DNA from 3 places in the Tepiditoga spiralis genome. Region 2 is predicted to be linked to each of the others. Evidence: riboswitches for the same ligand, from Rfam matches in the RefSeq annotation. Region 2 holds a riboswitch; each other region holds the start of a gene.

Region 1 (10,948 bases), 950 kb from region 2:
ATTTTTTATAGATATAATCTGCATTTTCATTTTTATGAAATCCAATACCAAGAACTAAATCTTTTGGTATTAAATTTAAAATTTTACCTCCACTTTCATAACAAACATCAGCTTTTTCTGAAGTTATATAATACTTTGGTAATTCAAAATAATTTGGAAGATTAACACTTATTTTTTTTTCATTTAATAACTTTGAATTAATTAGCTTTATATTTTCTTTTTTATCAACTATTAAATTATTTCTTCTTGCAAATAAATCTATTCCAATTAAATTTTGTGTATCTGTTGCAGTTGTTATTACTGAAATACTTTTTATTTCTTTTTCTATTCTTAAACTTAAATCTAAAGCACCACCAAAATGTGAAGATAATAAAGGAATACAATACCTTAATTTTTCATCTAATACAACAATAGCTGGATCAAAAAGTTTTGATTTTGACATAAGTTTTAAATACCTCGTAATTATCCCTATACTTCCAATAAAAATAATTGCATTGTAATATTTAAAACCTTTTAAAATTTTTTCTTTTAAATTTTCACCTTCAATCAATACCGCATATGGAAAAAAATTTTTTATATTCTTAATTTTTCTAACAGTTATTAATGCATATTTCATCTTCTATCCCTATGTGTGAAATTTGGATCATAAAGTTTAGATCTTTTTTCCCCATTTTTTCTTATTAAAAATAAAGATAATGAATTTGGAAAATCTATTTTTTCCCATTCTGATAATTTTTTAAACTCTATTTTTTGTTCTTTTCTTGTTATTTTATGACCAACATATAAAATTGAATCTTTAGGATAATACTTTTTTAATAATTTTAAAACTTCTTCTTGCATTGTACTTGAGAGATAAATTGCAGTAGTTGGTTGTTGAGACAATAAAACATCTAAATCCTCTGGAACTTTTGTTCTTCCTGAAAGTCTTGTAATTAAAATTGATTGTACTACTTCTGGTAAAGTCATTTCAATTCCAAGTTCAGCAGCAAAAGCAACATGAGCACCTACACCTGGTATAACTTTAACTTTTATATCTCTTTCTAATAAAAGTTTTATTTCTTCTTCTATTGCTCCATAAACTGTTGGATCACCAGAATGTAACCTAACAATAATTTTATTTTTATTATGATTATTTACTAAAATATCAATAATTTCTTCTAAAGTTAATGATGCACTATCTACTTTTAAAGAATTGTTTTTACACCAAATTAAAACTTCTTTACTGACAGTTGATCCTGTGTACAAAACTACATCTGCTTTTTTTAATAAATTCATCCCTTTTACAGTTATTAATTCTGGATCACCAGGACCACTTCCAACTATATAAATCATACTTTTACTCCTTTTATAATATACAATACATGCTCTCCTATAAATGTTGTTTTTTCTCCAATTTTTTTAGATTTTGATTTAGTATACATTTCTATTTCGTATTCTATATTATCTATTTTTGAAAAAACATTCAAACTTTCAATTGTAGTTATTGCGCCAACAAAATTTGTTCCTCTTTTTATTGAATTAATAACTTTTTTTATGCTTTCAAAATTTATTCCACCACCAAAATGAATTAAATCAGGACTTGGTATTTTATCAACAACATTTTCATAAGAATTGTTAATTGTAATTATATTTGGATAAATACTTACATTTTCATTTAATTTTTCATACCTTTCAATATTTTTTTCTATTGAATAAACCCTTCCTTTATTTCCCAACAAACTTGAAATCCAAATTGAAGTTGCACCACTTCCACTTCCTAAATCCCAAACTATTTGATCATACTTTAAATTCATACTATTTATTATTAAAGCCCTTGACCAATCTCTTGAAACTGGAATATTTTTTACATTCAATTCCTCATTTTTTGGAAACATATTAAAAAAATTTTTTTCTAAAGGTTTTATAAATAAAATTAATCTTCCCTTTTTTAATTGAATAAATTCATTTGGAATAAAAGAAAATAAATACTCTTTTTTAGTTCCAAGTTCATATCCACCATATACTCTACAATTAATGTTTTTTAATCTTTTCATTAAATTATAATAATCATCGAGATTTTTTACAAAGTATCCAACAGGCTTTCCAGCATTTAAATACTTTATTGTTTCTGTTTGCGGCGTCAAAATATCTTCAGCATTATGTCCACTAACCAAAACCATATCATTTACCCATATCTTATGTTTTGCACATAAATATATAACTGATGAAGGAGTTGGAAGTATAACATATTCATCTTTATTTAATTTTTCCATTATTTTTTTTGCATAACTAAATATTAAAGGATTACCTGCAACACATAAAACTGAATTTTTATATTTTCTTAACTCTTCAATCATTTCAGTAATTCTTTCATTTAGTAAAGAATCTCTTATTTCTAATTCTCTATACTTTGCAAATTCATTAATTTTTCTTGCAGTAGATAAAGAATGTTTAAAACCAACAAAAAAATCAGAATTTTTTATTATATTTATAGCTTCTACACTCATTTTTTCATATTCATTAATTTGAGTTCCTATTATATAAATCATTTATAACCTCCATCTTGTAGTACATTTGTTTTATAAAAAAGAGTTACTCTATACTCTGCATCTTGAAATTCTTTTAACTTTTTTATTATTGCATTAACTATTAACTTGAATATACCATTATAATCAATTTTATTTTTTTCATAAAAATCTATTATTTGAGAAACAGGGTTTAACTTTAATATTGAACTTATAATATTTTCATCATATTTTTTCATATAAATAATTGTATATAAAGCAAGAATTTCATTCATACTCCCACTAACTCTACTATCTGTGTTAAAATTTCCAGCAGCTAACTTTATTATTTTTTGAAAACTTCCAGAAATATGTATTTTATTGAACTTTCTTTTTTTTGCTTCTTTTATTGAAAAACCAAAATAATTGCCACATAATACTATATTTTTCTTATCACCAAAGTTTTTTTTATAATTACTTTCTCCTCTTCCACCTAAAACAAATACTATTTCTTCATATTCTTTTCTTATAACATCCATTTGAGGTAATAAAGAATTTTTCCAAGCTTCTTCACTCATTGGTTCTATCATTCCACTAGTACCAATTATTGAAATTCCATTCACTATTCCCAATCTTTTATTAAAAGTCTGCTTTGCTAATTCTTTTCCATTTTCTACTCCAACATATATGTCTGAACCATTTATATTGAAACTTTTTAAAACATCTATCATCATTTTTCTTGGAACGGGATTTATTGCAGGTTCTCCTTTTTTTATTTTCAAACCATCTTTTGTAATTATTCCAACTCCTCCTGCAGAAAAAAATTTATATCCTTTTTTTTTGAATACTGATGCAGAAAATATAATTGAATTATTTGTAATATCAATATCATCACCAGAATCTTTTTTTACCATACAAAAGTATTTATTATTAATTATTTTTCCATTTTCTATTCTTATTTTAATATTAAAACCATTGGGTAAAAGTAAATCCACAAATTTTGGTATATTTCCAGTTATTTGCCATAAAACAGAAGCCTTTAAAGCAGCAGTCGCTGCAGTACCAGTAGTAAAACCTCTTCTTAGCTTTTTTCCATTTACATTAATATACCAATTCACTCTTTAACTCCTTCATTAATGCATTTATAATTGCTGCAGCTATATTACTTCCACCTTGTCTTCCAGGTAAAGTTATACAGGGAATTTTAGATTTTATTAACTCATTTTTCCATTCAGCAGCTCCAACAAATCCAACAGGAACTCCTACTATAAAATCAATATCCTTGTATTCAATTAATTTTCTTAAAGCAGTAGGAGCATTCCCAATTGCAAATAATTTATAATTATTATTTAAAGCCTTCTCCATTGAAATATAAGACCTTGAAACTTTCATACTCTTTGCCTTTTCAGAAACATCTTTATCTGATATATAAGTTTCTACCTTTAAATCTTTAAAAATTCTTTTTGAAATTCCCGCAGCAACCATCTTAACATCAGTAACAATCACTCTTTTTTTAAAAGCTTTTTTAAAACCTTCATAAAAATTATTAGAAAAATATAAACTTTCTCCTATTTTAGGATCACCAGTTGTATGAATAACACGTTTTACAACAGACAATTTAGGTCCAGAAAAATTCTTTAAACTTCCTCTTTCCCTCATTAAATTTTCAATTATTTTAAAACTTTTGTTTTCAATTTCCTTTGGATTTAACATATTACCTCCAAAAAAAAGCATCGTCTTCTCCAGAAAACGATGCTTTTTATTTTTTATATAAAAAACTCCTACTTTCTATTCCCGGAGAAAGTAAAAACAACTACTATTTAGGCAGTTCTCCTGACTTACAGATCTTCCTACTCATCATACCTTCCCAGATAAAACCAGTGGCATTTTATGATTTTCGTCCCTGCTTACAGTGGCCGGACCGTTTTGGATTTTCACCAAATTCTCTTTTAAGTCTAATTTTATTTAGACACCTAAAAAGTTCGATATTAAATTTTCTAATTCATTCTAACAAAAAAAAGATTAGCTGTCAATTCTAATTAATAATAATTAAAAACAATAAAAGCTATATTTCTTGAATTTGTTTGAGCTTACTAAAAATCAAACAAATTATTTAATAATAAAGTTTTAATTATTTTTAATAAATTTATCAAAAATTAATAAAATATCATATTATATATATAATAGAATATGAAATTAAAATAATGATTACTTTATAATTTAAAAAAAAGAAAAGAGTCAACCGAAAAGGTTGACTCAAAGAAAAGTGGCGGGACAAAAACCTACTCTTGCACACACGAAGTGTACTACCATCGGCAGATAAAGGCTTAACGGCCAGGTTCGGAATGGTTCTGGGTGGTTCCCCTTACCTTATCCTCGTCCCAAATTATTCACTCACTAGTGCATAAGAAAGTTTGTCCAAAGCCTCGGGTTATTAGTACCACTCGACTCAATACATCACTGCACTTACATCTGTGGCCTATCTATGTTCTAGTCTCGAACTACCCTTACCTCATAAATGAGCGGGAAGCCTTATCTTGGAGCCCGTTTCCCGCTTAGATGCTTTCAGCGGTTATCGGTCATGTACTTAGCTACTCAGCTCCTGCCATTTGCCTGACAGCTGATTCACCAGCGGTACACTCACTCCGGTCCTCTCGTACTAAGAGCAACCCTCCTCAAGCTTCCTACGCCCGCAGCAGATAGGGACCGAACTGTCTTACGACGTTCTGAACCCAGCTCACGTACCGCTTTAATGGGCGAACAGCCCAACCCTTGGGACCGACTTCAGCCCCAGGATGCGATGAGCCGACATCGAGGTGCCAAACAACGCCGTCGATATGAACTCTCGAGCGTCATTAGCCTGTTATCCCCAGGGTAACTTTTATCCGTTGATCGACCGCGCTTCCACTCGCCTCGGCCGGGTCACTAGGACCATGTTTCCATTCTGCTCGACCTGTCAGTCTCGCAGTCAAGCCGGCTTTTGCCCTTGCACTCACCGGTGGATTTCCAACCCACCTGAGCCGACCTTCGTACGCCTCCGTTACTCTTTAGGAGGCAACCGCCCCAGTCAAACTGCCCACCTAACGCTGTCCGGCTCATGCTCTTCACATTCCACCGTTAGTAAATCATTATAATGAGGGTGGTATCCCAACGTCGGCTCTAGAAAACCTTGCGATCTCCCTTCTTCGCCTCCCACCTATCCTGTACACATTATAACCATTTACAACGTCAGGCTACAGTAAAACTCCATGGGGTCTTTCCGTCTAACTGCGGGTTGTGGGCATCTTCACCCACTCTGTAATTTCGCCGGATCCTCTGTTGAGACAGCTCCCAGATCGTTACGCCATTCATGCAGGTCGGAACTTACCCGACAAGGAATTTCGCTACCTTAGGACCGTTATAGTTACGGCCGCCGTTTACCGGGGCTTCGTTTCGTAGCTCTCACCACTCCACTTAACCTTCCGGCACTGGGCAGGCGTCAGTCCATATACTTCCACTTTTTGTGTTCGCATAGACCTGTGTTTTTGGTAAACAGTCGCCTGGGACTTTCCACTTCGACTCTCAATCGCATTTTGCAACACCATCAAGAGCACCCCTTCTCCCGAAGTTACGGGGCTATTTTGCCTAGTTCCTTAACAGAGGTTATTCCGCTCCCCTTAGTTTTCTCAACCCGTCTACCTGTGTCGGTTTACGGAACGGTCAGTATTTCTCTCAAGCGATATACGAGGCTTTTCTTGGCAGTGTGACTCCTCCCCGTTAGACTTACGTCCTTCCCTTCACAGCTTTTCCTCCACAAGCGGTTTTCCCTACTCGTTTCTTCGGCTTTACTGCTTAGAAGACCTTGCAACTTGGTCTCGGCGATTCACCTCCTGCGTCCCCCCTTATATCTCGTTCATACTGGTACAGGACTCTTTACCTGTTTCCCATCGATTACCCCTTTCGGGTTCACCTTAGGCTCCGACTTACCCTGGGTGGACGACCCTTCCCCAGGTACCCTTAGACTTTCGGGGTGAATGATTCTCACATTCATTTCGCTACTCATGCCCGCATCCGCTCTTGTGTCTCGTCCAGCAAACCTTCCAGTTTACCTTCTCCCTACTACACAATGCTCTCCTACCAATTGGATTACTCCAATTCCGCAGCTTCGGTGTATGGCTTTAGCTCCGTTACATTTTCGGCGCATTGTTCTTCAACCAGTGAGCTGTTACGCACTCTTTAAAGGGTGGCTGCTTCTAAGCCAACCTCCTGGCTGTCTTCAGAACTTCACTACCTTTCACACTTAGCCATTTCTTCGGAACCTTAGCTGGCGGTCTGGGCTGTTTCCCTTTCGACCACGGAGCTTATCCCCCGTAGTCTGTCTCCCGACTATTCAGTATTGGTATTCGGAGTTTGACTGATTTCTGAGGTCGCCCCCATACGTCAATCAGTGCTCTACCCCCAATACTTTCTTTGTCGAGGCCGTGCCTACACACGTTTCGGAGAGAACCAGCTATCACCCAGTTCGATTAGCTTTTCACTGCTATCCACATGTCATCCGAAGATTTTTCACTACCTACCGGTTCGGTCCTCCACTTAGTTTTACCTAACTTTCAACCTGCACATGGATAGATCACTGGGCTTCGGGTCTATCGCATTTGACTTTCGCTCTTTTAAAACTCGGTTTCCCTTCGGCTTCGTCTCTTTCGACTTAACCTCGCCATATACGATAACTCGCGGGCACATTAATCAAAAGGCACACGGTCACTTCCGCTCCCGTTTCCTGTAGGCATACAGTTTCAGGTTCTCTTTCACTCCCCTCACGGGGTCCTTTTCACCTTTCCCTCACGGTACTATTCGCTATCGGTCGACCAGGAGTATTTAGCCTTGGAGAGTGGTCTCCCCTGATTCACGCAGGATTCCTCGTGTCCCACGCTACTTGGGATCAGCTTCGATTAGTTTACGAGTTTTCGTCTACAGGACTTTCACCTTCTTTGGTTTATCTTCCCATATACTTCGACTTCCTCTTTACCTATTCCCTCTATTTACAGTTCGAGTTAAGCTGTCCCTCTACCCCAAATTGACAACGGCTGTACCCTTTTACATCAATTTGGTTTGGGCTCTTCCCTTTTCGCTCGCCACTACTCAGGGAATCTCTTTGATTTCTTTTCCTCCAGCTACTATGATGTTTCACTTCGCTGGGTTCGCCTCCCTTTCGGGCTCTTCCGGGTTTCCCCATTCGGATATCTACGGTTCTTCGATTGCTTGCTTCTCCCCGTAGCTTTTCGCAGCTTGCCACGTCCTTCTTCGCCTCTGGTCGCCTAGGCATCCCCTGTATGCCCTTTTTACTTTGGACTTTCTTTCTTATGCACTTGTCAATGAACTTTTCTGAATGATTTCTTTGGTGGAGTGAAGGGGGCTCGAACCCCTGGCCTTCTGCTTGCAAAGCAGATGCTCTCCCAACTGAGCTACCACCCCGTTCTTTTGCTCACTCAATAATGGATAGAGGTAGTTGTTCTCCTTAGAAAGGAGGTGATCCAGGCGCACCTTCCGGTACACCTACCTTGTTACGACTTCGCCCCCCTCACTAGCTCCACCCTCGATGCATCCGTTCCTTGCGGTTACAGCATCCATCTTCGGGCGTTTCCAACTCGGGTGGCGTGACGGGCGGTGTGTACAAGACCCGAGAACGTATTCACCGCAGTTTGGCTGACCTGCGATTACTAGCGATTCCGGTTTCATGCAGGCGGGTTTCAGCCTGCAATCCGAATTGAGGTACAGTTTGTGAGATTTGCTCCACTTCTCAGCTTCGCTTCCCTCTGTCCGTACCATTGTAGCACGTGTGTCGCCCAGAACATAAGGGGCACGCTTACCTGACGTCATCCCCTCCTTCCTCCGTCTCGTCGACGGCTGTCCCATTAGAGTAGCCCATCTTCACATGCTGGCAACTAATGGCAGGGGTTGCGCTCGTTGCGGGACTTAACCCAACACCTCACGGCACGAGCTGACGACGGCCGTGCACCACCTGTGTGAGACTCCTTTCTTGCGAAAGTTAGTAGTATCTCTACTACCTTATCTCCATGTCAATTCCTGGTAAGGTTCTTCGGTTAGCTTCGAATTAAACCACATGCTCCACCGCTTGTGCGGGTCCCCGTCAATTCCTTTGAGTTTCATCCTTGCGGACGTACTCCCCAGGCGGTTCACTTATCGCGTTTGCTTCAGCACGGAACTTTGACATCCCACACCTAGTGAACATCGTTTACGGCTAGGACTACCCGGGTATCTAATCCGGTTCGCTCCCCTAGCTTTCGAACCTCAGCGTCAGGATTACTCCAGAAAACCGACTTCTCCACTGGCCTTCTTACCAATATCTACGGATTTCACCCCTACTCTGGTAATTCCGTCTTCCTCTAGTATCCTCAAGTTATACAGTTTCAAGCGCTGTTCCACCGTTGAGCAGTGACATTTCACACCTGACTTACATAACCGCCTACGTTCCCTTTACGCCCAGTGATTCCGGGCAACGCTCGCCCCCTACGTCTTACCGCGGCTGCTGGCACGTAGTTAGCCGGGGCTTTTCTTTACATACCTTCCTTGTACTGTCTCCAGTACTTTATATTCTGTAAATTCAGAAGTTTACATCCCGAAGGACTTCTTCCTTCACGCGGCATCGCTGGATCAGACTTCCGTCCATTGTCCAAAATTCCCCACTGCTGCCTCCCGTAGGAGTAGGGTCCGTCTCTCAGTTCCCTTGTGGCCGTTCGTGCTCTCACACCGGCTACCCGTCGTCGGCTTGGTGATCTTTTACTTCACCAACTACCTGATGGGACGCAGGCTCGTCCTTTGGCGCTTCTCTTCCTTTCCTCTCTCGAGCTTATCCGGTTTTACCTACAGTTTCCCATAGCTATCCCAGTCCAAAGGGTTGATTCCTACGCGTTACTCACCCGTTCGCCACTAATACTCTCCACCGAAGTGGATTTCTTCGTTCGACTTGCATGTGTTAGGCGTGCCGCCAGCGTTCACCCTGAGCCAGGATCAAACCCTCCATTCGAATGGTTTGATTCTCACTCTAGTTCTTTCTTACTAGCGTCCTTTTCTTTCGAAAAGTTTTATTTTACTACCTCTATCCATTTTTCAATGAGCTTCTTTCTCCTTCGCTTGCTTTTCCCTCAGCGACTCAATCATTTTATCACTTTCTCCTTCTTTTGTCAATTGCTTTTCTTTTACTTTTTTGTTTTTTTTATCTTACCCTTTTCCACTTGTTCGTGTGTTTTTGTTTTTTCTTTTTAAATAATGATATTTTATAAGTCAATTTATATTTTATTTGGTAAATTATTTTTTTCAAGTTCATCTTCAAAATATCCCATTATACTTTGAGGATTTAAAAAATTTTTTAAATTAAATTTTTTATATTTAAATGCATAAACTATAACCATATAATATAATGATTCTCCTTTATAAAAAGTATTTTGATTCAAAAATTGTGATAAATAAGGATTACTCATATCAGTTGTAATTTGATTCTTCCAAACATAAATGAAGTTTAGTATTTCATCTTTTATTTTTTCAAATTCATCTTTTAAATCTTTTATAGTTCTTATATCTATATTTTTTAAAATATCTCTTAATAATGGTAAATTTATAAATCCCGTAGAAGCACTTCCTATTTTATCCAGCAACTTTGTTTCAAAATCATTAAAATCTTTATCTGTTTTTATATATGTTTCTAATGATAGTTCATCAATCATAACATTTTCAGGATCATTTTTAAGTCTATTTGGTAAATTTTCTATATACTTATCAAAGTTTACTTTTATATTTTCAAATTCTCTATCCGCTATCTCCAAAAGGCCCGCAAGTCTTGCAAACTCTCTTTTTATTTCATATGGAACATATCTTCTCGATTTATATGAAATATCATGTTCTATTTCTGCCCATGCATGTTGCAGTGTAGACCTAATTTGAATTTCTGCTTTTAAATTTCTATATAAACTATTTTCAGGAAGGCTTAATCTTTTTTCGTCCAAACTCACAACATAATGAACTGACTTATAACCAAATTTATCCGCTTCTAAAATTTTTCTTTTATCTACTGAGTTTTCTTCGTCTATATTAAATTCTTCATGTAAAACCTTAGATATTTTATTTACATCACTTTCAAGATAAGCAACTATTCTTATTCCAGTCATATCTGTTACATCTTCCAACAAATTATACTTATAAGATTTTTTTCTAAGTTTTTTTTCAAAACTCTTTTTACTTTTTACTCTACTCTTTATAAAATTTATTCCTCCACCAGGTTCATCTGTAAATCCATTTTGTTTTAATATACTTCTTATAAGAGAATCCATGTGTTTAGTAAAAGCTTCATAAATAGGTTTCATTTCATCATACTTATTTAATAAAAGTTCAATTGTTTTCTCTTCCATTATATTTAGATCACCTCAAATTATTATAATACTAAGTTTATTATAATATAAATTTCTTAA
Region 2 (10,948 bases):
AAAATGTAGAATTATACGAAAAAAAAATAAATTTAAAAGATAGACCTCCTTTTCCATACATAATAGAAGTTTTAAAATATATAAATGAAAATGGAGGAAAAAACTTTATTTTTACACATAGAAATAAAGAATCTGTTTTTCAGCTTTTAAATTTTTATGATTTAAAAAAATATTTTTTTGAAATAAAAAGTATAGAAGATGGATTGAAAAGAAAACCTAATAAAGAAGGTTATGAATATTTTAAAAAAAAATATAATTTAAAATGGATTGCAATTGGAGATAGAGAAATTGATATACAAGCAGGAATAAATTGTAAAATAGATACTGTTTATTTTAATATTTTTGGTGAAAAAAATATTTTAGCTAAATATTCAATAAAACATTTTAAAGAGTTTTATAGAATCTTAAATGATTTATGATATACTTATCGTTATTATTTTAACATTTTTGGTGTATAATTATTAATGATTACAGAGAATGGAGGGATATTATGAACAAGGAAATTAGAAAAATAGCACTTTTAACTGGCGGAGGAGACTGTCCGGGGCTCAATGCTGTTATTCGTGCTGTAACCAGAACAGCTATATTAAAACATGGTTATGAAGTCATTGGTTACAAATTTGGATACAGAGGTCTTTATAACAACGATTACATACCAATGACAACGAAAACGGTTTCCGGAATTCTACACAAAGGGGGTACCATTCTTTATAGTTCTAACAAAGATAACTTATTTGATTATCAAGTAGAAGAAAATGGGAAAATGGTAAAAAAAGATGTTTCAGATGTTGCCGTTGAAAACTTAAAAAGAGAAGGCGTTGATGTTTTAGTAATAATGGGTGGTGACGGAACATTAACGAGTGCAAGAGACTTTGCAAGAAAAGGAGTAAATGTTATAGGTATTCCTAAAACTATTGATAATGATTTAGCTGCAACAGATCTTACTTTTGGTTTTCAATCCGCAGTTAATGTAGTTACAGAAGCTTTGGATAGATTACATACAACAGCTGAATCTCATCATAGGGTAATGATACTTGAAGTTATGGGAAGAAATGCAGGATGGATTGCACTTCATTCAGGTCTTGCAGGATCTGCTGATGTTATATTAATACCAGAAATTCCTTATGATTTAGATAGAGTAGTTAATAAAATAAAACAAAGAAGTAATTCAGGTAAACAATTTAGTATAATAGTAGTAGCTGAAGGAGCTAAACCAAAAGGCGGAGAAGTAGTGGTAAATAAAGTTGTAAAAGATAGTCCTGATCCTATAAGACTTGGTGGAATAGGAAATAAACTTGCTGCAGATCTGGAAAAAAGAATTTCTGATCATGAAATAAGATGTACTGTTCTTGGTCATCTTCAAAGAGGTGGAAATACTAGTGCTTTTGATAGAGTTCTTTCAACAAGATATGGTGTTGCAGCAGTTGATTTAATTCATAATAGAGACTTTGGTAAAATGGTTGCCTTACAGGGAAATAAAATAGTTAGTGTTTCGCTTGAAGACGTAATTGGAACTACAAAAACAGTTGATCCTAATGGTGAATTAGTAAGAGTAGCTCAAAGTATAGGTGTTTCATTTGGAGATTAATAAAAAACGGCTTTTAAAGCCGTTTTTTATTATAAAATAGAACAAAATATATTATAATTAAAAAAAACAAAGAATTTTAAATATAAACGCATTTATTTGTTGTTAATTGTAATTAATTGATAATAATTGGTGTTGCTAAAATGGTATATTAAATGATAACATAAAAACGTAATTAGCACTCAAACTTAAAAAGTGCTAAAAATAAAATCAAAATACTTATTAAGGAGGCGGTTTTTAAAATGATGGTAAAACCTCTCGGTAATAGATTACTTATTAAACCAGTTGTAGAAGAAAAGAAAACAGCAGGAGGACTTGTACTTCCAGATTCAGCTACTGAAAAGCCACAAAAAGCAGTTATTGTAGAAGTAGGAACACTTGATGAAGATTGTACTTTAAAAGTTGGCGACAAAGTTATCTTTGCAAAGTACTCAGGAACTGAAATCAAAATTGAAGATGAAGATCACATCATAATAGACGTTGATGATGTGTTGGCAAAAGTAGAAGATTAACGAATCGGAGGTGTAAGAAATGGCAAAAGTTTTAAAGTTTGGTGAAGAAGCAAGAAGATCACTTGAAAATGGTGTTGATACTGTAGCAAATGCAGTTAAAATAACTCTTGGACCAAAAGGAAGAAATGTTGTTTTAGAAAAAAGTTGGGGTTCTCCAACTATAACTAATGATGGTGTTTCAATTGCAAAAGAAATTGAAGTAAAAGATAAATTTGAAAATCTTGGTGCTCAACTTGTTAAAGAAGTTGCTTCAAAAACTAATGATGTAGCTGGTGATGGTACAACAACAGCAACAGTTTTAGCTCAAGCTATGATTAAAGAAGGATTAAAAAATGTAGCTGCTGGTGCAAATCCAATGCTCATGAAAAATGGTATTAATGAAGCTACAAAAGTAGCAGTTGAAGAAGTAAAATCAATGAGTAAAAAATTAAAAGGAAAAGAAGACATAGCTCATGTTGCTTCTATTTCAGCAAATAATAAAGAAATTGGAAATATTATTGCAGAAGCTATGGATAAAGTGGGAGAAGATGGAGTTATAACTGTTGAAGATTCAAAAACAATGGATACTTTTGTTGAATTTACAGAAGGTATGCAATTTGATAGAGGATATATTTCTCCATACTTTGTAACTAACACAGATAAAATGGAAGTTGAATTGAAAGATCCATATATTTTAATAACAGATAAAAAAATAACAAGCGTTAAACCATTAGTACCACTTCTAGAAAAAACAGCACAAGCAGGTAAACCATTATTAATAATTGCTGAAGATATTGAAGGTGAAGCACTTTCAACTTTAGTATTAAATAAATTAAGAGGTACTCTTGAATCAGCAGCAGTAAAAGCTCCTGGATTTGGAGATAGAAGAAAAGCTATGCTTCAAGATATTGCAGCTTTAACTGGAGGAACTGTAATTACAGAAGATTTAGGACTTACTCTTGAAAATACAACTATTGAAGATTTAGGTTCTGCAGAAGTTGTAAGAATTGGAAAAGATGATACAATAATTGTTAGTGGAAAAGGTGATCCAAAAGATATTGAAGAAAGAGTAAAACAAATTAGAGCACAAATTGAAGCAACAACATCTGATTATGAAAAAGAAACACTTCAAGAAAGACTTGCTAAACTTGCAGGTGGTGTAGCTGTTATAAAAGTTGGAGCAGCAACAGAAACTGAATTAAAAGAAAAGAAACATAGAATTGAAGATGCACTTTCAGCAACAAGAGCAGCAGTTGAAGAAGGAATTGTTGCAGGTGGTGGAATTGCATTATTAAGAACTAAAAAAGCAGTTGAAAAAGTTGTGGAAACTCTTGAAGGTGATGAAAAAATAGGTGCTGTTACTGTATTTAAGTCTTTAGATGCTCCTATAAGACAAATTGCTAAAAATGCAGGAGTTGAAGGTGCTATAATTGTAGATAAAGTATTATCTAATGACTCAACTTCCTATGGATACGATGCTTTAAATAATGAATTTGTTGATATGTTTGAAAAAGGTATAATTGATCCAGCTAAAGTTACAAGAAGTACACTTCAAAATGCATCTTCAATAGCTTCTATGTTATTAACAACAGAAGTTTTAGTAGCTGATGAACCAAAAGAAGAAGCTCCAGCACCAGATATGGGTGGAGCAGGAATGGGCGGAATGCCAGGAATGTATTAATAAATAACTCAATGAGTTATTGTGGATTAAAATAAATAAAAAATTAAAAAAAAGAGTAGTGCTTTGCACTACTCTTTTTTGCTAACATTAGCACTTTCAAAAGTTTCCATTTCATTTATCATTTTTATTGCAGCTTCTATTAAACTAAAAGATAAAACTGCTCCAGTACCTTCACCAAGTCGCATGTTTAAATCTAAAATTGGATCTAATTCCATACTTTTTAAAATTACTGAGTGACCTTTTACAAGAGATTTATGACCAGCAAATATGAAATTTTTTATTTTAGGATTTATTTTATAGGCAATCATTGCTGCTGCTGTTGTTGGAAATCCATCTAAAACAACTGGGATTTTATTTTCAGCACATTCAAGTAAAAAGCCAGCCATTTCTCCAAAACAATAACTTCCAACCTTTGATAAAACATCTATACTGTCTTTAAAAGGTTTGTGAAGTTCAATAGCTTTTTCAACGGCTCTTTTCTTGTTGTTTAACTGTTCATTTGTTATTACTGTACCTATATCAATTATATCTTTTAAAGGGATACCAAAAGCACAAGCTATTGCTGTAGCTGTTGTTGTATTTCCAATACCCATATCACCAATAGCAGCAAGCTCAACACCATTTACAATTGAATGTCTAGCAATTTCTCTACCGTATTCTATAGATTTTTTTGCTTCTATTATACTCATTGCTCTTTCTTTTGTAAAATTTTTAGTTCCATATCCTACTTTTTTCTTTATTAAACCTGGATTATCTTTAAAATAAAAATTTACCCCAGCATCAACAACTAAAACATCACTATTTGTATGCCTTGAAAAAACATTTATTGCTGCTCCACCATTTAAAAAGTTTAATACCATTTGAGGTGTTACTTCTTTTGGAGAAGCTGATACATCTTCTTCTACAACTCCATGATCGCCTGCAAAGACATAAACGGCTTTTTTTCTAGGTAATTTTGGTATTCTTCCTTGAATCAATCCCATTTTTAAAGCAATATCTTCTAATTTTCCCAAACTTCCTTGAGGTTTTGTTAAGCTGTCTAACCTTTTTTGAATTTGTTCTTTCATCTTTCTCCCTCCATAAACTAAAGATTTCTCAATCCACTCCTAGAGATTGAGAAGTTACTAAAATTTTGAATAAAGTATCCCGGCTTATACATCATTCTACTATCTATGCCTTCCCTTTCAGTGGCTTTTATAGAGTTCGTCCGTAATTACGGTGGCTGGTCCGCAATGGAATTTCACCATTTTCCAATATTCAAAACTTTAATATTTAATTTTTATATATTTTATTTTACCATAAAAAAAATCTCCTTGTATAGTATTACAAGGAGAGAGTATATTTTATAATTTAAATTTATTTATTTCTTCTTTTAAATTTTTAGTCACTTCATTTAAAATTTCTACTTGTTTCATTAGTGAATTAATAGAATTTGTTTCTGATATTATGTCTTGTTTAGTTCTTTCAATTTGTTTTTCAGAACTTTCAGTTTCAATTTTTATTTTTTTAGAAATTTCTTTAAAAGTTTCTATTATAGCTTTTTGTTCAGATACTTCAATGTTTAAGTTTTCAACAACACTTCCAAGGTTATTTGAATAAATTTTTAATTTATCAAATTCATTTTTAAAGTCATAAACTTTTTTGTTTAATATGTTCATATTCTCATTTGAGTTCATTACTTCGTTTATTACATTTTTAAGATTTTTATTCACTTTATCCATTTCATAATTTATACCAGTTGCCGTTGTAGATGTTTCTTCAGATAAATTTCTTATTTCTTCTGCTACTACTGCAAATCCTTTTCCTGCTTCTCCAGCTCTTGCTGCTTCTATTGCTGCATTTAAAGCTAATAAATTTGTTTGATTGGCAATATCCGTTATTTTTTCTATAAAATCAGAAACTTTATTTACTTCTTTTGAAAAAACTTCAATATTCATTACAGTATCTTTCATAGTTTCAGAAACATTATTTGAAGTTTCTGTTATTGTTTTTACTAAAACTTCACCATTTTCAGCTAATTTTATTGTATTTAATGAAATTTGATGTATATTAGAGTTTGAAGAACTAATATTTTCGGAGCTTTCTGATAATTTTTCCAAACTTTCACTCAAATTATCTATAGTATAATTCATAATATTTTCAATTTCTTTTGTTTGTTTTAGCATGTTTTCAAGGCTTTTTTGTGTATTTTTTAATTCAGACGATTTTTGATCTACATTGTTTGATGATTCAATTAATTTATTAGAATCTTTTATTAAATTTGTTATTAAATTTTTTAAAGATTTTGCAGTATTTTGAAGTTCTTTAGCCATTACTCCAAATTCATCTTTGACTTTAAATATTTTTGTATCATCAAAGTGTAAATCTCCATTAGAAATTTTTGTCAATTTTTCAGTTATACTTTTTACATGATTACCTATATTTTTTCCAAGAAAATATGATATTACTATAGATAGTATAAATATTATTATTAACCACATTATAATGTTTTTAATTATGTTTTGAATGTTTAAATCAATATTTATTTTTACATCTTTTATTGTAGCTTTTGGAATTTCTATATTTGTCTTCAATGGAATGTTTATTTGAGCTGTTGTTGAATTGAATTCTTTTGAAATTTGAATATAAATTCCTCCAAATTCATTTATTTTAGAGTATACAGAACGCATATTTTTATTTAAAATTTTTTCTAAAATATATTTTTTATTTATTTTTTCTTTTGATATATTTAAAATATCAGAAGGCATATTTGAAAAAATTATATTCATGTTTTTTGAATAAATAGCAATATTTGCATTTAATAATTTTGAAACTTCAAGTATTTTTTGATAATTAAATTGATTTAAAATTACGATAAAGCCATTTATTGTACTTTGAGCTATTGGATCAACAATTGGGAAAACACCTAAAAAATAAGGTATTTTTTCTATAGTTAAAGTTTTTATTATGGGATATTTGTTATCTGAAGATAAATAGTCTTTAAAAATATCCGTTAAAAAAGTATTTAAATTTATATTTTTTATTTTATCGTATCCTGGTAAGTAAGATTCAGCTTTTCTTTGAACTTTATAAACTTTATCTTTAATTTTTATATCAAATCTATTTTTTTTAGTTGCAACCTTTGGATTGACTATCCATAATTGAATTCCATTGTATTCAAGGGCATTTATAAATGGAGTTAATATTTTATATCTATCTAATATAGAAATACTTTTTTTTGATGTTTTTTCTTTAATTAATTCATTTGAAGATATTAACCTTCCATTTTTTTCAATATTATTTTTTTGTGAAAAGATATAGTTTGAAAAAACTTTATTTAATGTATCAAGAGAGTTATCAAAAGATTTTTTATAAGAATTTTCGAATTTTAAAGAAATATCTTTTTCTATTTTTTTAGTCTCTGATTTTATATAATTATTATAATCTGAAATTTGTTTTTTTACAGAGTTGCTATAGGTATCAAAAGATTTTTTATAAGTTTCTTTTAAAGAGTTCACTGATTGTTTTATAGTGTTTTCACTTTCTTTTGAATTTTGAATTACAGAAAATGAAAAGTACAAAACAGTTATTATTGCAGGTAAAATAGCCATAGATATTAGCAATACACCTACTTTTTTTCCAAAACTAAAGTATCTTTTTTTATCCCCTTTCAAAACTATCACCCCTTTTTGAAATCGTTTCCAAAATATTTTATCACAAAATCACTAAAATTTTACTGTATGTTTTTTTGAAGAGATAAAATAAATATAAAATACTAAAATTAAAGAAGAAAGTATTAAAGGAATTATTTTTTCATTTAAAGAAATACTAGGAATAAAACAAAATAAAGTTAAAAAGCTTTTTGTTGTAATTGCAATAAAAGAAGCTATTTTACCAACAAATGAAATTGGAAAAATTATTAATATAATGTCTAAAAATATTATAATTGCTATTATTGGAGATAATAAAGGAGTTAATAATATTCCTAATAAAGAAAATGAATTAAAATATAAAATAGAAAATGGGAGTACTCCAATGAAAGCAGATATTGGTATTAAAAGTTCGTAGTGTTTGGGATTATACTTTAAAGTTAATAGTATCATAAAAGTTGCAGAATAACTCATTTGAAACCCTGGATTTAGTATTGATTCGGGAAAAAGTAATAAGTTTAAATAACCAATAAAACTTAAAATATTTAATGGTTCATAATAATAATCAAATAATTTAAAAATATTTATTGTTATTAAAAATAAAACTGCTCTAACAGAACTTGGAGAAAATCCAGTAAAGATTAAGTATAATAATAAAAAAGGTAAAACTAATAATATTCTTAAATTTCTTTTGTATATTACATGTGATATTAAGAATGAAAAGATAAAATAAATAATATAAACATGCATTCCTGAAACAGCAAATAAGTGGAGAGTACCCGTTTGTTTAAAGAGATTTTTATTTTTAATTCCTCCCATAAATGAAGAAATTAAAATATCCTGTTCATCTTTATTTGAAACAGCTTTTTGTATATTTTTTATTGCGATATCTTTTAAATGAAAGATTGTAGTTTTGTATCCTGGTGCAATATAATCTACTCTTAATTTATTTTCTAAAGTTCCATGTATATAAACATCTTTACCACAATAAATTGGTTCAATTGAAAATTTATTATAATAAAAAGTATATGTTTTTCTTACTTTGTTCCATTTTTTTGTATATATTGAATTTGTCAATATTGTGTATTGATTGTCTCTTTTGTTTATTATTTTCCCATTTATTCCAACTTCTCCCTTATACTTAAAGGGAGTAAAGAAAAATGCTGGTATTATAAATAATAATATTAACTTTCTTCTAAAAGATTTTTTTTCAAGCAAAAAAAGCAAAACAACTGCAATTAAGGCAATTGTTTTGCTTATATATGTAAGTAATATTATTAAAGAGTATAATAAAAAAACATTAAAGAAAAAGGACATTAAATATTTAAACACCCCATGGCAAGAGATGCAAGTTTTGCTTCTGAATTGTCTGCTCTTGATACAATTACAATAGGAGCTTTTGCACCTAAAACTAATCCAGCTATATTTCCTCCGCCAATATAAATAGCTGATTTTCCAAGAACATTTCCAACCATTATATCTGGAGCAACTAAAATATCAGCATGTCCAGCAACTTCACCTGAAACTTTTTTAATCTTTGCTGCTTTTTCACTTAAAGCATTATCAAGAGCTAAAGGACCATCAACAATACAACCCTTTATTTGACCTCTTCTATTCATTTGAGTTAATATAGCAGCATCCATAGTTGGCTGCATATCTTGATTTACAACTTCAACGTGTGCCAATATGCCAACCTTTGGAGTTTCAATTCCAAGAGATTTTGCAAGTTTTACAGAGTTATTTATTATAGCTACTTTTTGTTCAAGTGTTGGATAAGGGATCATACCGCCATCTGTAACCATTACTAATTTTTCAAGAGCTGGAGTATCAAGAACAGCAACATGAGATAGAACACTACCAGTTCTAAGTCCCCATTCTTTATTTAAAGCTGCCTTTAAAAGATAAGCTGTTTTTACAAGACCTTTCATTAAAACATCTGCTGCTCCAGATGAAACTAATCTAACTCCTTTTTCAGAAGCATCAATATCTCCATTTGCTTCAACTATATCAAAATCTTTTCCAACTTCTTTTAAGTTTGATTTTATCTTTTCAACATTTCCAACGAGAACTGGTTCTACAAATCCTTCGTCATATGCCATTGAAACAGCTTTAACTGCTTCTAAATCTTCTGCTCCAACAACAACAACTCTTTTTTTACCTTTTGATTTAGCCATTGCTATTAATTCTTTAAAATCTTTCATATAAAGCCTCCTTATAGTTATTCTCATAACTATTTTACACTAAATATGAAAAAATTTTCAATCAGTATAAGAAGACATTATTGAGAATATTTAAAAATAAATGTCAATTTAAAACATTTATCTCAAATTTTGCCCTTCCTAAAATTTCATATTTTGATCCTTCTTTCCAAACTTCACCAAAGTATCTTATTTTTTTACCTTTTAATTCATATAAGTTGAAATTTTTAAAAAAAGCATTAAATTCAGCTTGTCTAATAGAAACTACGAAATCATTTTCATTTGAATAAATTTTGTAAAAACTTCCAGAGCGTCCAACATTACCAACAGTAAATTCTATCCATCTTATTTTTCCTATATCTTTCTTTGTCAATTGTTTTGGTGTTTTTATTATGGTATTATCATTATATTTTGAAAAAATACCATTTTTATGTTCAAAAGCATATTCATAAGCTTTTATGAAGATTTCTTTGTTTTTTGAAGAGTCATCATAAAAAAGAGGCCTTGCCAAACCATTTTTTAAAAGTTCTTCATTTAAAAAATGATATTTTCCATCTTTTTTATAGTAAATGTATCCAAGTAGTCTTCCATAATTTCCATATTTATCTTGATCAAAATCCAAGTAAACAACATCTTTACTGTATACTTTTACACATTTTCTTGTATAATAATAAGCTTCCGTTCCATATTCACCAAGTGGTTTTGAACTAACATGTGTTTCTGGTGTGTCTATTCCTATGAATCTAACACTCGTTGGTTGACCATCATCTAATACTTTAATAGTATCTCCATCAGCAATATCTAAAATAGAAAAACTTTCATAACCATTTGGAGTTAAAATTTTTTTATTTTGTTGTTTTGCACAACCAGTAAAAAGTAATGCAATAACAATTAAAAAAGCAAATATCAAGTTTCTTAATTTCATTTTTACAACCTCCCAAATTTTTATTCTTTAGAATATCAACTTTATCACATTTTTTGAAAAAAAACAAATAAATTAATAAAAAAAGTTGATGTTAATTTTAAATATAAAGTATAAAATTGTAAAAAACATGATTAAAACTAAATATTTGTAAATAATTAGAATTTACAAACTTTACTTTGCTTAATATTAATTTTAAAAAACTTTTACTTTATGTTATAATGTACTCCTATGTAAAAATATATAATAATTCGAACACAATAAAAACTGGGAGGGATTAACGTGAAAAAAGTTTTAACATTATCGGTATTAGTGGTAGCCATATTAATGGTATTTACAGGATGTTTACCAAAGACAAAATTTGGTACAGCTACTTTAAAAACGATACCTGAACTGAGAACATTAATTATGAATAACAAAGATACTTGGACAGATTTTGATG
Region 3 (10,948 bases), 450 kb from region 2:
TAACTTCTTCAGTTGTTCCAGGATAAGTTGTACTTTCTAAAACAACGAGCATTTCTTTGTGAATTCTCTTTGCAACTTCTCTTGTTGATGCTTCAACATAAGTTAAATCTGGTTGTTTAAATTTATCGAGTGGTGTTGGCACACATATCATAACAGCATCACAACTTTCAAGTTCATCAAAATTTGTGCTTGCTTTTATTTTTCCATTTTTTACTAAATCTTTTAATTCACTGTCTACAACATCACCTATATAATTAATACCTTCATTTACCATCTTAACTTTACTTTCTTGAACATCAAATCCAATTACATTGTATCCAGCCTTTGCTTTTTCTACTGCAAGAGGTAGTCCAACATATCCAAGACCTATTACTCCAAGTTTTGCTGTTTTATCATTTATTTTATCTATTAATGCCACTTTTATTCCCCCTTAAAATAATTTTTTATTGTTTTTACAACATGTTCTTGCTCTTTTTCTGTTAATTCTGGAAATATTGGAAGAGCTATTGTTGTTTTACACGCTTTTTCTGTAATAGGAAAATCTCCTTCTTTATATCCGAGATCTTCAAAACATTTTTGAAGATGAAGTCCTTTTGGATAATATATTGAAGTTCCAATTTCGTTTTCTTTTAAATGTTTAAATAGTTCATCTCTATTTCCACTCTTTAAAGTTATAACATATTGATGATAAACGTGCGTTCTATCTTTAAATACTTCTGGATACTCTATGTATTCATTTAGTCCATTTTCTGTAAATAGCTTTTTGTATATTTTTGCTACATTTATTCTTTTTTCTATGTATTCATCTAACTGTTTTAATTTTATGTCAAGTATAGCTGCTTGTACTTCATCAAGTCTTGAATTAAATCCAACTTCATCATGATAGTACTTTTTTGATGCTCCGTGAACTCTCAAATACTTTGCTTTTTGAGAGAGTTCGTCATTGTTTGATACAATCATTCCACCATCACCATATCCACCAAGATTTTTTGTTGGAAAAAATGATATAGTTCCAAACTCACTTGCAGTTCCTGCATATATCTTTTTGTCTCCATCGTACCAAACAGCTCCTATTGCTTGTGCAGTATCTTCTATTACTTTTAAATTATACTTTTCTTTGAGTTCTAATAACTTCTTCATATCAACTGTTTTTCCAAATAAATGAACAGGTATTATTGCCTTTATTTTTTCTTTTTGTGGATGTGTTTTTAAAATTCTTTCTACTTCATTTAAATCTATGTTATAATATTTTTCTTCTATATCCACAAAGATTGGAGTTAATCCATTTCTAACTATACAACTTGCAGTTGCAAAAAATGTGTAAGGTGTTGTTATTACATAATCACCAGGATTTAAATTTAAAGCTTTTACAGCAATAACAAGTGCATCTGAACCATTTGCAACACCAATTGCATTTTTAACATTCATATATTTTTCTATATTTTCTTCTAAATTTTTTACATGTTTTCCAAGAACAACCTTTCCGCTTTTAAAAATCTCATCAATTGTATTTAAAACTTCAGTTCTTATTTTTTCATACTGCCTTGTCATATCAAAAAGTGGTACTTTCATATTTAAGCCTCCTTCAATGAAACCTTTCCTTCATTGTCTATTTTAAAAATTTGTATATTTTTTAATCCAAAGTTTTTTGCTTTTTTCAATATTTCTTCATAATGTCTAAATGAAGCTATTATAATTGCATCATAATTTTTATTTTTCATTGATTCTGGAGAAAAAATTTTTATATTGTAAAGTTTTTCTCCTATTTTTAATGGTGATTCATCTATAAAGCCTTTTATTTCTATGTTTTCACTATTTAAAACTTTTAAAAGTATTCCTCCAACAACACCTGCACCGTATAAATATATGTTCTTTAAAGATTTATTTTTTATTTGATATAAAACACCATCAAAAGATATTTTTGTTTCTGCATACATCTTCGATACTTCGCTGGTATAAGAAACTATTAAAAACTGTAATCTCTTTATTCCATCTTCAGTCAATTTATACTGCATACTTCTTCTCGTTTTTCCAACTTTGTTTATGTACTTTTTTTCTTCAAACTCTTTTAAGTATCTATTTACCATTGACGGCGCTATTCCAGCATTTTTTGCAAGTATTTCTTGAGATACATTAGAATCCTTTGATATTATTTGTAAAAGAACCATTTCTCTAAAGTTTGGTGATGGATTAAAAAAAGAATATTCTTCAAATTTAAACATATTACACCTCGATTATTCATTCACTAAGTGAATGATATCATTTTTTTAATTTTTTGTCAACTATTACTATTTTTTAATAATTTTTAGTATAAAAAAATATGCAAATTGATTTATCAAATTTGCATATTTTTGTCGTATAAGATAAAAATTAAAAAATTATATTACTTGTTTGAAGTTTTTAAAACCATATCCAATTACCGTAGAAATTGGTTGTACAGTTATGAAAGCATCTGGATCAATCGATTGAATTTTATGTATCATTTCATTTTTTTCTCTTCTACTTAAAGCTACATATATAAATTGTTTTTTTTGTCCAGAATAAGCTCCTTCAGCGTTTATAAGTGATGCACCTCTATCTAAATCTTTTAAGATATATTCTAATATTTCTTTTTTCTTTTCAGATATTATCATCATTGTAACATCTGTTGTTATTCCTCTAATAATGAAATCAACTGTTAAGCCATTTATAATAACTGATACAATAGAATACATTCCAACTGTTGGATCATATGCAATTCCTGCAAGAAGACCTATAATTAAATCAGACATTAAAAGACCTATACCAAGTGAAAGTCCAAAATATTTATTAAATATTTTAGCAATTATGTCAGTTCCACCTGTTGATGCATTTTGTGAAAAAGTAATTGCCATACCTGCAGCAGATATAACAACTCCAAAAAATACAGCTAAAAACATATCATTTCCAGTGTATTTTGGTATAGGGAGTATTCTATCAAACATATCAACAAAAAAGTTAAGAATAAAAGTACAATATATACTTTTTGCTCCAAACTCTTTTCCTATAAAAATAAATGAAAGGATAAATAGAATAATATTGACACCATACATCAATATACCAACTGGAACATGAATTACACTGTTTAAAACAATTGCAAGACCATTTGCTCCACCACAAGCTATATCATGTGGCATTAAGAATACAGCAAGTCCAAATGCAGTTAATAAAGCTCCAATAGTTGCAAAAAAATACTCTTTAAAAATAATTTTTTTCATAATATACCTCCATATAAAAATTTTTCTCAATTCAAACCAAGAAATTGAGATAAAAATTGAATTAAGACAGGTCTCCCGACTTCTGTATCATTCTACTAACTACACCTTCCCGATTTCTCAGTGGTATTTTGTAGTGTTCGTTCTCAGTTACGGTGGCTGGACCGTTTTGGATTTTCACCAAATTCCTAAATGCCTTAATTCTAAATTTATTATTTATTTGTAATATATACATGTAATAAAATGAGATGAATTATTTTAAAATTTATATAATTTTTAATTTGCTAAGATTATATTACGTGTAAACCTTCTAATTTAAATTAAACGATATAGTTTAATAAGAGTTTAGCAGTATTATCTAAAGATTTTATATGAGTTCTTTCATAATGATGTGTAGCATCTACACCAGGCCCAAGGAGTGCATAATTTACATCAACACCTTGATGAACTAGTTTGCTTGCATCAGAACCATATCTATTATACATGTCTACTTTATATTGTATATTGTTTTTTTCACATATTTTTTGTAATTTTTTTCTAAATGAAAAGTCATAAGGTCCCGATGTATCTCTTGCTGAAATACAAACAGAAAATTCATCAGAGTTTTGACCGAGTCCAACCGTTCCTATGTCTATTGCAATAAATTCATCAGTTTTTTCTGGAATAGCAGATATTCCATGACCAACTTCTTCATAATTACTTATAAAAAAGTGAGTTGTATATTTTGGTTCTATATTATTATCCTTAATATACTTACAAATGCCCATAATTATTGCAACGGCGGCTTTATCATCTAAATATCTTGATTTTATATAACCATTTTTTGTAATAGTAGTTCTTGTTTCGCAGTAAACAAAGTCTCCAACATTAATTCCTAATTTTAAAACGTCATCTTTATTTTTTACGTCTTCATCTAATCTTATTTCCATATTTTCATCAGATCTAATTGTTTCACGAGGAATCATTCCATGTATATGTACAGATTGTTTATCAAATAAAATTGTTCCTGTATATTCTTCTCCATTTAATGTTTTTACTATAACATTTTCTCCTTCAACAGAAGTCCAAGAAAAACCTCCTATTTGCGCCATTTTTAATCTTCCGTTATTTTTTATTTCTTTAACCATGGCTCCAAGTGTATCTATATGAGCTGATATAGTTTTATGATGTTCATCATCTTTTCCTTTTATTGTTGCTATAATAGCCCCTTTTTTAGTTCTTTTATGAGATATTTTAAGTTTATCAAACTCTTCTTCTACATTTTTTATGCCTTTTTCTGTATCTCCAGATGGACTATGTACTTTCATTATTTCTTTTAAATAGTTTAAGGTATATTCCATATCAATTTTCACTATTTTTTCCTCCAAACATAAGTTTAAATGAACTTCCTTCATTTATTTTTGAGTTTGCTACAATTTTGATATTTAATTTTTCACATAATTTTTTTGCTATTGAAAGACCTAATCCGTGCCCAAAATCTTTTCTTGAAGTATCAGCTTGATAAAATCTTTCAAATATATGTTCAACTTTATCTTCTGGTATACCAATACCAAAATCTTTAATAATTATTGAATTTTTATCATAAATTATTTCTATTTCTTTTTCCGAATATTTTACTGCATTTTCTATTAATGTTTTAAGTATTATAATTAAGTATTCAAAGGATGTTTCTACATTAAAGGATGTTCCTTTTTCTATAAATTTTCTTTCTTGAGTGTTATATAGTTTTAAAACTTCTTTAATTGCATCTGAAATATTAAAAATAGATATTTCAGGATTAAAGTCTGGTTTAGATAAAATTAGAAGTTTTTCTATCATAGATTTTAAATAATTGGTTGATGTTTCAATTTTTTCTATTGATTCTTCTAATAATTTTTCATCATTTTTTCCCCAACGCTTTAACATTTTAATATAACCATTTAATGTTGTCAAAGGTGTTCTTAGTTCATGGGAAACATCTGAAACAAATTGTTTTTGAATTTCATATCCTTGTTCGATTCTGTCTAACATAGAGTTTAATCGATTTGCTAATACTTGAAATTCAATAGTTTTTTGTTCTGGAACTCTTTCTAAATTTTCTATATTAATTTTAGAGAGTTTTTTTGAAATTTTTATAGTTGGACTCAAAGATTTTTTTGCTAATAAATATGAAATTATTATTGAAAATATTAATCCAAATATTAATATTATAATTGATATATAATTAAAAGCTCCCATAACTGCAGTGAATTCAAGTGAAGGTCCTCCAACTATCATCTTTGAGTTGTCAAATAGTCGTAAACCTACAAATATGTAGTATATTCCATTTTTTTTAATTGCTACTGGTGTTCCAGGTATTCTAAAGTTTTCATCTATTATTTTGTAAGGATCATTAATTAATTTGTTATCCAATATTACTATTTTATTTTCCATAAAACTTCGTTTTATTATATCTGTATTTTCTAAAAATTTTGAAAATATATCAGTTTCATCATTTTTTAGTATTTTATTTGGATTTATTTGATTAATTAAAGCTTTTGAGTATCCATGCAATGCTGTTGTTGATACTAGAATTTTCATAGAAAAAGTTATTATGGTTATTATAATAAAAACCATAATAGTAAAAAATATTGCTTGATTTAAAACAGCACTAGATTTAATCTTCTCTGATAACGTATCCAACACCTCTCACAGTTTTTATTTTTTTTCCATAATCTCCAAGTTTTTTTCTAAGATAATTAACATAAACCTCAACTATATTTAGGTTTTCATCTTCATATCCCCAAACTTCTTCTAAAATTTTTTCTTTTGAAACAACGATATTTTTATTCAATAATAATGTTTTTAAAATATTGAATTCAGTTAAACTTAAATGAAGTTCTTTGCCTTTTATAAAAACTTGCATTCTTTCTGGAAATAATTCTATATCTCCAGCTTTTATACTATTTTTTGTTTTTCCAAGGCGTCTTAATAAAGATTCTATTCTTGCAAAAACTTCTTCAACTTCAAAAGGTTTTACTATATAATCATCTGCATTTTTTAAACCATTTACCTTATCTTCTAACTCGCCTTTTGCAGTTAACATTATTATTCCAACATCTTTATCATAATTTCTTATTATTTCTGCAATTTCGAAGCCATTCCTTATTGGAAGCATTACGTCTAATAATATCACGTCAGGCTTAAAATTTCCATAAAACTCAACAGCTTCTTCACCATCTTTTGCAATTAATGTTTTATAACCTTCATGTTGTAACTCTAATTCAAGTAACCTTGCAATAGACGCATCATCTTCTACTATTAAAATATTATACATATATTACTCCTTTCAAAAAAAGACGGCAGAAGCCGTCTTAGAATTCAAAACTCACATAACCATTGATGTCATAATTAAGATTTTTATTTATTTTGAAGTTTAAATACATTAAAGTTTTATCAAAACTGAGTTTGTTTTTTACTAAAAATTCAGGAAGTATATTAAATTTATTAAAATCATAATTTAAATCAAAACCAATTCCAAAATTAATATATTTTATTATAGAAACATCTTTCATAAATCCCCAATAAAGTCCAAGATTATATCCAAGATTTGAAAGTTCTGGAGAAAGTTCATTATTTTTTATAGTTAATGAAGTTCCCAAAGATACCTTTCCAAGCATAAAAAATGGATCAAATTTTTGTTCTTCTATAAATGAAATTTTTGTATTTAATTTTGAATTTTCATCTAATGAAGCTTCCATTTCACCATTTATTCCCGAAACAATATCACTTTTAAATAAAATTTTAAAATCTTTATTGAAATCATAACTAAATTGTACATATTTGTCACTTATGCTTAAGCCTGCAGTATATAATAATTTATTTGTATATTCAATTCCTGTATTTACTTTGGCATAAGTTCCAACTGGTTTAGTTAAAGATGTTTGAATTTCAGGTAATAAATTATAAACAATTAAATAAAAGGCTCCATTTATATTGTATGCTGCATATATAGTATCTCCAACTTTTTGAGTTGAAGAAAATGAATTTAAGACAGTTGAATCTTGAGTTGTTATAGATGTTTTTAAAGAATATAAATTATTTTCTATAGCAATTTGACCATTTAACTTACTAAAATCTATACCAATTGAAAACTTTGCATAGTTTGTAGTTTCTATAAAACCAGTTTGCTCTATTCTTGTTAGACGAGTAAAGTTTTTTTGCAAGAAATTCAATGAGTTTTCAAACTTTACAGGAAAATCATAGTAGTTTAATTGTTGTATAGCTTGATAGGCACTTTGAGTTAATGAGTAAATATTGTACAAAAAGATATATTCATTACCGAGTTTATCAAATTTTTCTATTGTATCAGTAATTTTTTTTGCTATTTTATCATTACCATATACAACTATAAAGTCTGCTCCATCTATATACTTTACACGTTCTCCATATTGAGATAAAACATTTTTTATATTTTCGGTTGTTATGTACTTTAATTTAATTATATTAGGTTGATTTAAGTACATCGAAATATTATTTTGAGCCTCTAATGTTCCTACAACATAAATACCTTCAGATATTTTTTTGTAGTCATAAGTCGTTCCATAAAGAATTAATTCTAAAGCACTATCAACACTTAAACCTCTTACTGAAAGCGTAACTCTTCCCTTAACTTCAGGGCCAATTATTATAATAGAATTACTACCATCTGCTATGCTTTGTATTGCATCTTTTAAAGGAGTTTCATAGAAATTTATATCTATTATTTTAGATGAAGAAAATATATACATTGGAATTAATATTAAAATAAAAAAGATTATAAATTGTTTTTTTAATTTTATTATCATTGTATTTCACCACCAGATGCATAGCATTTAACTAAGAAGATTATTTGTTGATCTGTTTTTTTATCTATACTTGTTTTAAATAAAGAACCAATACCTGGAATATCAGATAAAAATGGTATTCCAATACTTTTTTGAACTACTGTTGAATAATTAAAAGCTGCTATTGTACCTTCTTCTTCAAGATCCAAAACAAAAGTTGATTGTATCTTATTTTCAAGATAAGAATCATTTTCAACACTTCTTTTATCTTTTAATAATACAGTTGCATTTAATCTTACTTTTTTTCCAGACATTAAATATGGAGAAAGACTTAATTCAAAACCAGAATACTCTCCAACTACCTTTTGATCATTTGTTGACTGTACTAATTTTCCAGATAATGTACTGTTTTCACCAGATATAACATTTATTTTAGAGTTTGAAACAACTTCTCCATGCCCTTCTGAAATTGCTTTGTCTATGATTAATCCATAGTCTACTCCATTTAAATTTGCAAGAAAATCAAGAGATTTATCTGAAAGTTGTGTATGAGGGCTATTATTATAACCATTTCCTCTATCATAAGGTTGAGTTATTTCAAGTTTTGATATATTCCATTTTTTGAATTCTTCTGTATCTATTTGAACAACTTTAACCTCTATTGAAAGTTCTGCTCTTCCCATATCTATTTTTCTTATAGTATTTGCAATAGTTCCAGCAATTTTAGGTGGAGCATTTATAACTACAAAATTCCTATCTTGTTCACTGTATGACACAAAATTTTGAAAATATCTTGGTAAAAGTTGCATTAAACTTTTTGGAGTTAAATATCTTGTTTTCATTACATAAGTATCATTTAAATGGATGGAAGTTCCGCTTGAAGGATCGGGAACTCCAACCAATATATAATCATCAATTCTTTTCCAAGCATAACCAAAAGGCATTAAAATCATATCCAATAAAGTTTCTAATGGTTTATCAACAGCATCTAAAGTTACAAATCCAGCGATTTTAGGATCCATTATTATTGTAGTTCCCGTATCATAAGCAAGATTACTTATTGCTGTTCTTAAATCTTCTTGAAATAAAGAAACACTATATAAATTTGCATTTGCAAAATTAAAGGTAGAAAATATAATTAAAATTAAAAGTATTAAAAGCCTTTTTATTAAAATTTTTTTCAATGAGTTCACCCCATTATTTTATTTTTATTTCAGATGTTTTTTCAGAATATAATTGATTTCCATTTGTATCAAATCCATCTAAATATTTGTATTTTATAATTATTTTATCTGCATCACCTATTTTATTTATATCTTGTTTTAATGTATAAGAACAATTAGGATATACAATTAAGTTTTTTAAGTTTATGTCATCACCTATTTTTTCTCCAGTTTTTGAATTCATTACAAATATTGAGGCATCAAATTTAACTCTTGAATTTCCTTTATTTTCTACATTTATAAGTAAAGTAGACGCTTCAAATGTGGCATTTGAATTAAATTTATATGTGTTATCTCCAAAGTCAATTATAATTGGTACAGTTAAGTTTTTAGTTAATGTTTTATCTTTTAATTCACCTTTTGCAGATAATTCAAGACTTCCATAGTACTCACCTTTTAAATTTTCTAAATTTGCTCTTCTATAATCAGCCATAATTCTTAAAGAATTACCTCTTTCTGTGTAAGGTCTTGCTCTTATATCTCTTAAAGGTCTTATTTGAACAAATTTTGGATTTATTAATCTATTAAAGTTATTATCAGATCCTTTTGGATTGAAAGTAGCATTTATTCTTGGAGTAACTATAGCTTCTACATAATCATTATTTAAAATATTTAATGTGAGATTTTTAGGATTTACTTGTAAACCTCTAGATGAATTTCTTTTTTCTATTTTTGTGTAAAGTTCTTTTAAATCAGTACTTAAAAATAGAGATTTTCTATTTTTTTCAATTTCAGCTGGAACTGTAAAGGTACTTTCATAAGTTGTTTTTCCAAAATAATATTTATGATAACCATAACTTAAAGCCATTTGTATTTTATAATCACCAGGTGGTAATAATTTATTTATTTTATAGTTTAAAGATTTGCCCTTTTTAGGAGATACAAAGGTACCATTTTCTTCTGGAATATCTATTGATGCCAATATTTTTCTTAATTGATCTGATTTAACATCGATTCTTCCCCAAACAGAAGAAACCCAATCACTAGGGTTCTTTACATCTAAGTCTAAATTTATACCAAGTAATTCTCCATTTTCTTTTATTAAGGTTGGTGTTGCAGAAGATACAGTTATCTTTTCTTTGCTTCCTTGTCCACTAACTAATATTTGTACTACAGTTAAAAAATTCATTTTGTATGCAACTTGACCAGAAGTAACAGGAGCATTTGAAGAAAAGTTAAATGCAGCAAAGTAGCTTCCTGCAGTTCCAAAAGGAACTTTAACTTTAAATTTTTGTGTTGTTTTTTCATTTGGTAAAAGCGTTATATTTGGATTATATTCTATCCAGTTTGCAGCAGATCTTGAATAATTTTGATCTAATACCCATCCATCTTTTTTTTCATTTATAAAAACACCAGTAATATTTAAATTTATATCTTCTTTTACTTTAGTTGTATTTGACATAACATATTGTACTTCAACTTCTTCTCCGGGTTTTGCTTCAATATTTTGAACAAGTGGTTGAACCATGAAACTAAATGATAATATAGAGCTAAAAATTACTAAAAAAACTAATAATTTTTTCATTAAAAAACCCCCTTAAATTTATTTTGTCTTTTATATTTTATCATATTTTTATTATAGTAAAACAAAAGGGGCTTAAAAAGCCCCATGTTTTTATGAAGATCATGGTAATCTATTATTTGGTTGAAAATCAACAACATAAAATATTACGTAATTATCATTTCCTGTTGCTTTTAATTTGCTATC

Evidence for each region. A riboswitch is a leader RNA that binds a small molecule or an ion and turns the genes downstream of it on or off. The one in region 2 is predicted to bind cobalamin.
Region 1: it holds a riboswitch for cobalamin, as region 2 does, so the genes downstream of both, IGS63_RS08940 (precorrin-8X methylmutase) here and cobT (nicotinate-nucleotide--dimethylbenzimidazole phosphoribosyltransferase) in region 2, are expected to answer to the same signal.
Region 3: it holds a riboswitch for cobalamin, as region 2 does, so the genes downstream of both, IGS63_RS02270 (YitT family protein) here and cobT (nicotinate-nucleotide--dimethylbenzimidazole phosphoribosyltransferase) in region 2, are expected to answer to the same signal.

What each region holds. Positions count from the first base shown of each region.
Region 1 is NZ_AP018712.1:1,908,650-1,919,597, forward strand. It holds gene IGS63_RS08920 (cobalamin biosynthesis protein) at 1-616, opposite strand, end outside; gene IGS63_RS08925 (cobalt-precorrin-4/precorrin-4 C(11)-methyltransferase) at 613-1,332, opposite strand; gene IGS63_RS08930 (SAM-dependent methyltransferase) at 1,329-2,528, opposite strand; gene cbiD (cobalt-precorrin-5B (C(1))-methyltransferase CbiD) at 2,525-3,601, opposite strand; gene IGS63_RS08940 (precorrin-8X methylmutase) at 3,585-4,196, opposite strand; cobalamin riboswitch at 4,290-4,475, opposite strand; rRNA gene rrf (5S ribosomal RNA) at 4,753-4,867, opposite strand; rRNA gene IGS63_RS08950 (23S ribosomal RNA) at 4,898-7,815, opposite strand; tRNA gene IGS63_RS08955 (tRNA-Ala) at 7,862-7,937, opposite strand; rRNA gene IGS63_RS08960 (16S ribosomal RNA) at 7,985-9,510, opposite strand; gene IGS63_RS08965 (GTP pyrophosphokinase) at 9,773-10,888, opposite strand.
Region 2 is NZ_AP018712.1:959,542-970,489, forward strand. It holds gene IGS63_RS04370 (HAD-IA family hydrolase) at 1-419, shown strand, start outside; gene IGS63_RS04375 (6-phosphofructokinase) at 491-1,588, shown strand; gene groES (co-chaperone GroES) at 1,828-2,097, shown strand; gene groL (chaperonin GroEL) at 2,117-3,757, shown strand; gene cobT (nicotinate-nucleotide--dimethylbenzimidazole phosphoribosyltransferase) at 3,826-4,824, opposite strand; cobalamin riboswitch at 4,876-5,033, opposite strand; gene IGS63_RS04395 (methyl-accepting chemotaxis protein) at 5,101-7,410, opposite strand; gene IGS63_RS04400 (ComEC/Rec2 family competence protein) at 7,462-8,703, opposite strand; gene IGS63_RS04405 (bifunctional enoyl-CoA hydratase/phosphate acetyltransferase) at 8,703-9,587, opposite strand; gene IGS63_RS04410 (thermonuclease family protein) at 9,691-10,509, opposite strand; gene IGS63_RS04415 (hypothetical protein) at 10,789-10,948, shown strand, end outside.
Region 3 is NZ_AP018712.1:505,272-516,219, reverse strand. It holds gene IGS63_RS02285 (nucleotide sugar dehydrogenase) at 1-418, opposite strand, end outside; gene IGS63_RS02280 (DegT/DnrJ/EryC1/StrS family aminotransferase) at 421-1,572, opposite strand; gene IGS63_RS02275 (winged helix-turn-helix transcriptional regulator) at 1,575-2,222, opposite strand; gene IGS63_RS02270 (YitT family protein) at 2,379-3,236, opposite strand; cobalamin riboswitch at 3,285-3,448, opposite strand; gene IGS63_RS02265 (M42 family metallopeptidase) at 3,554-4,585, opposite strand; gene IGS63_RS02260 (sensor histidine kinase) at 4,575-5,894, opposite strand; gene IGS63_RS02255 (response regulator transcription factor) at 5,869-6,528, opposite strand; gene IGS63_RS02250 (type II secretion system protein D) at 6,566-8,038, opposite strand; gene IGS63_RS02245 (hypothetical protein) at 8,035-9,201, opposite strand; gene IGS63_RS02240 (COG1470 family protein) at 9,215-10,765, opposite strand; gene IGS63_RS02235 (hypothetical protein) at 10,865-10,948, opposite strand, start outside.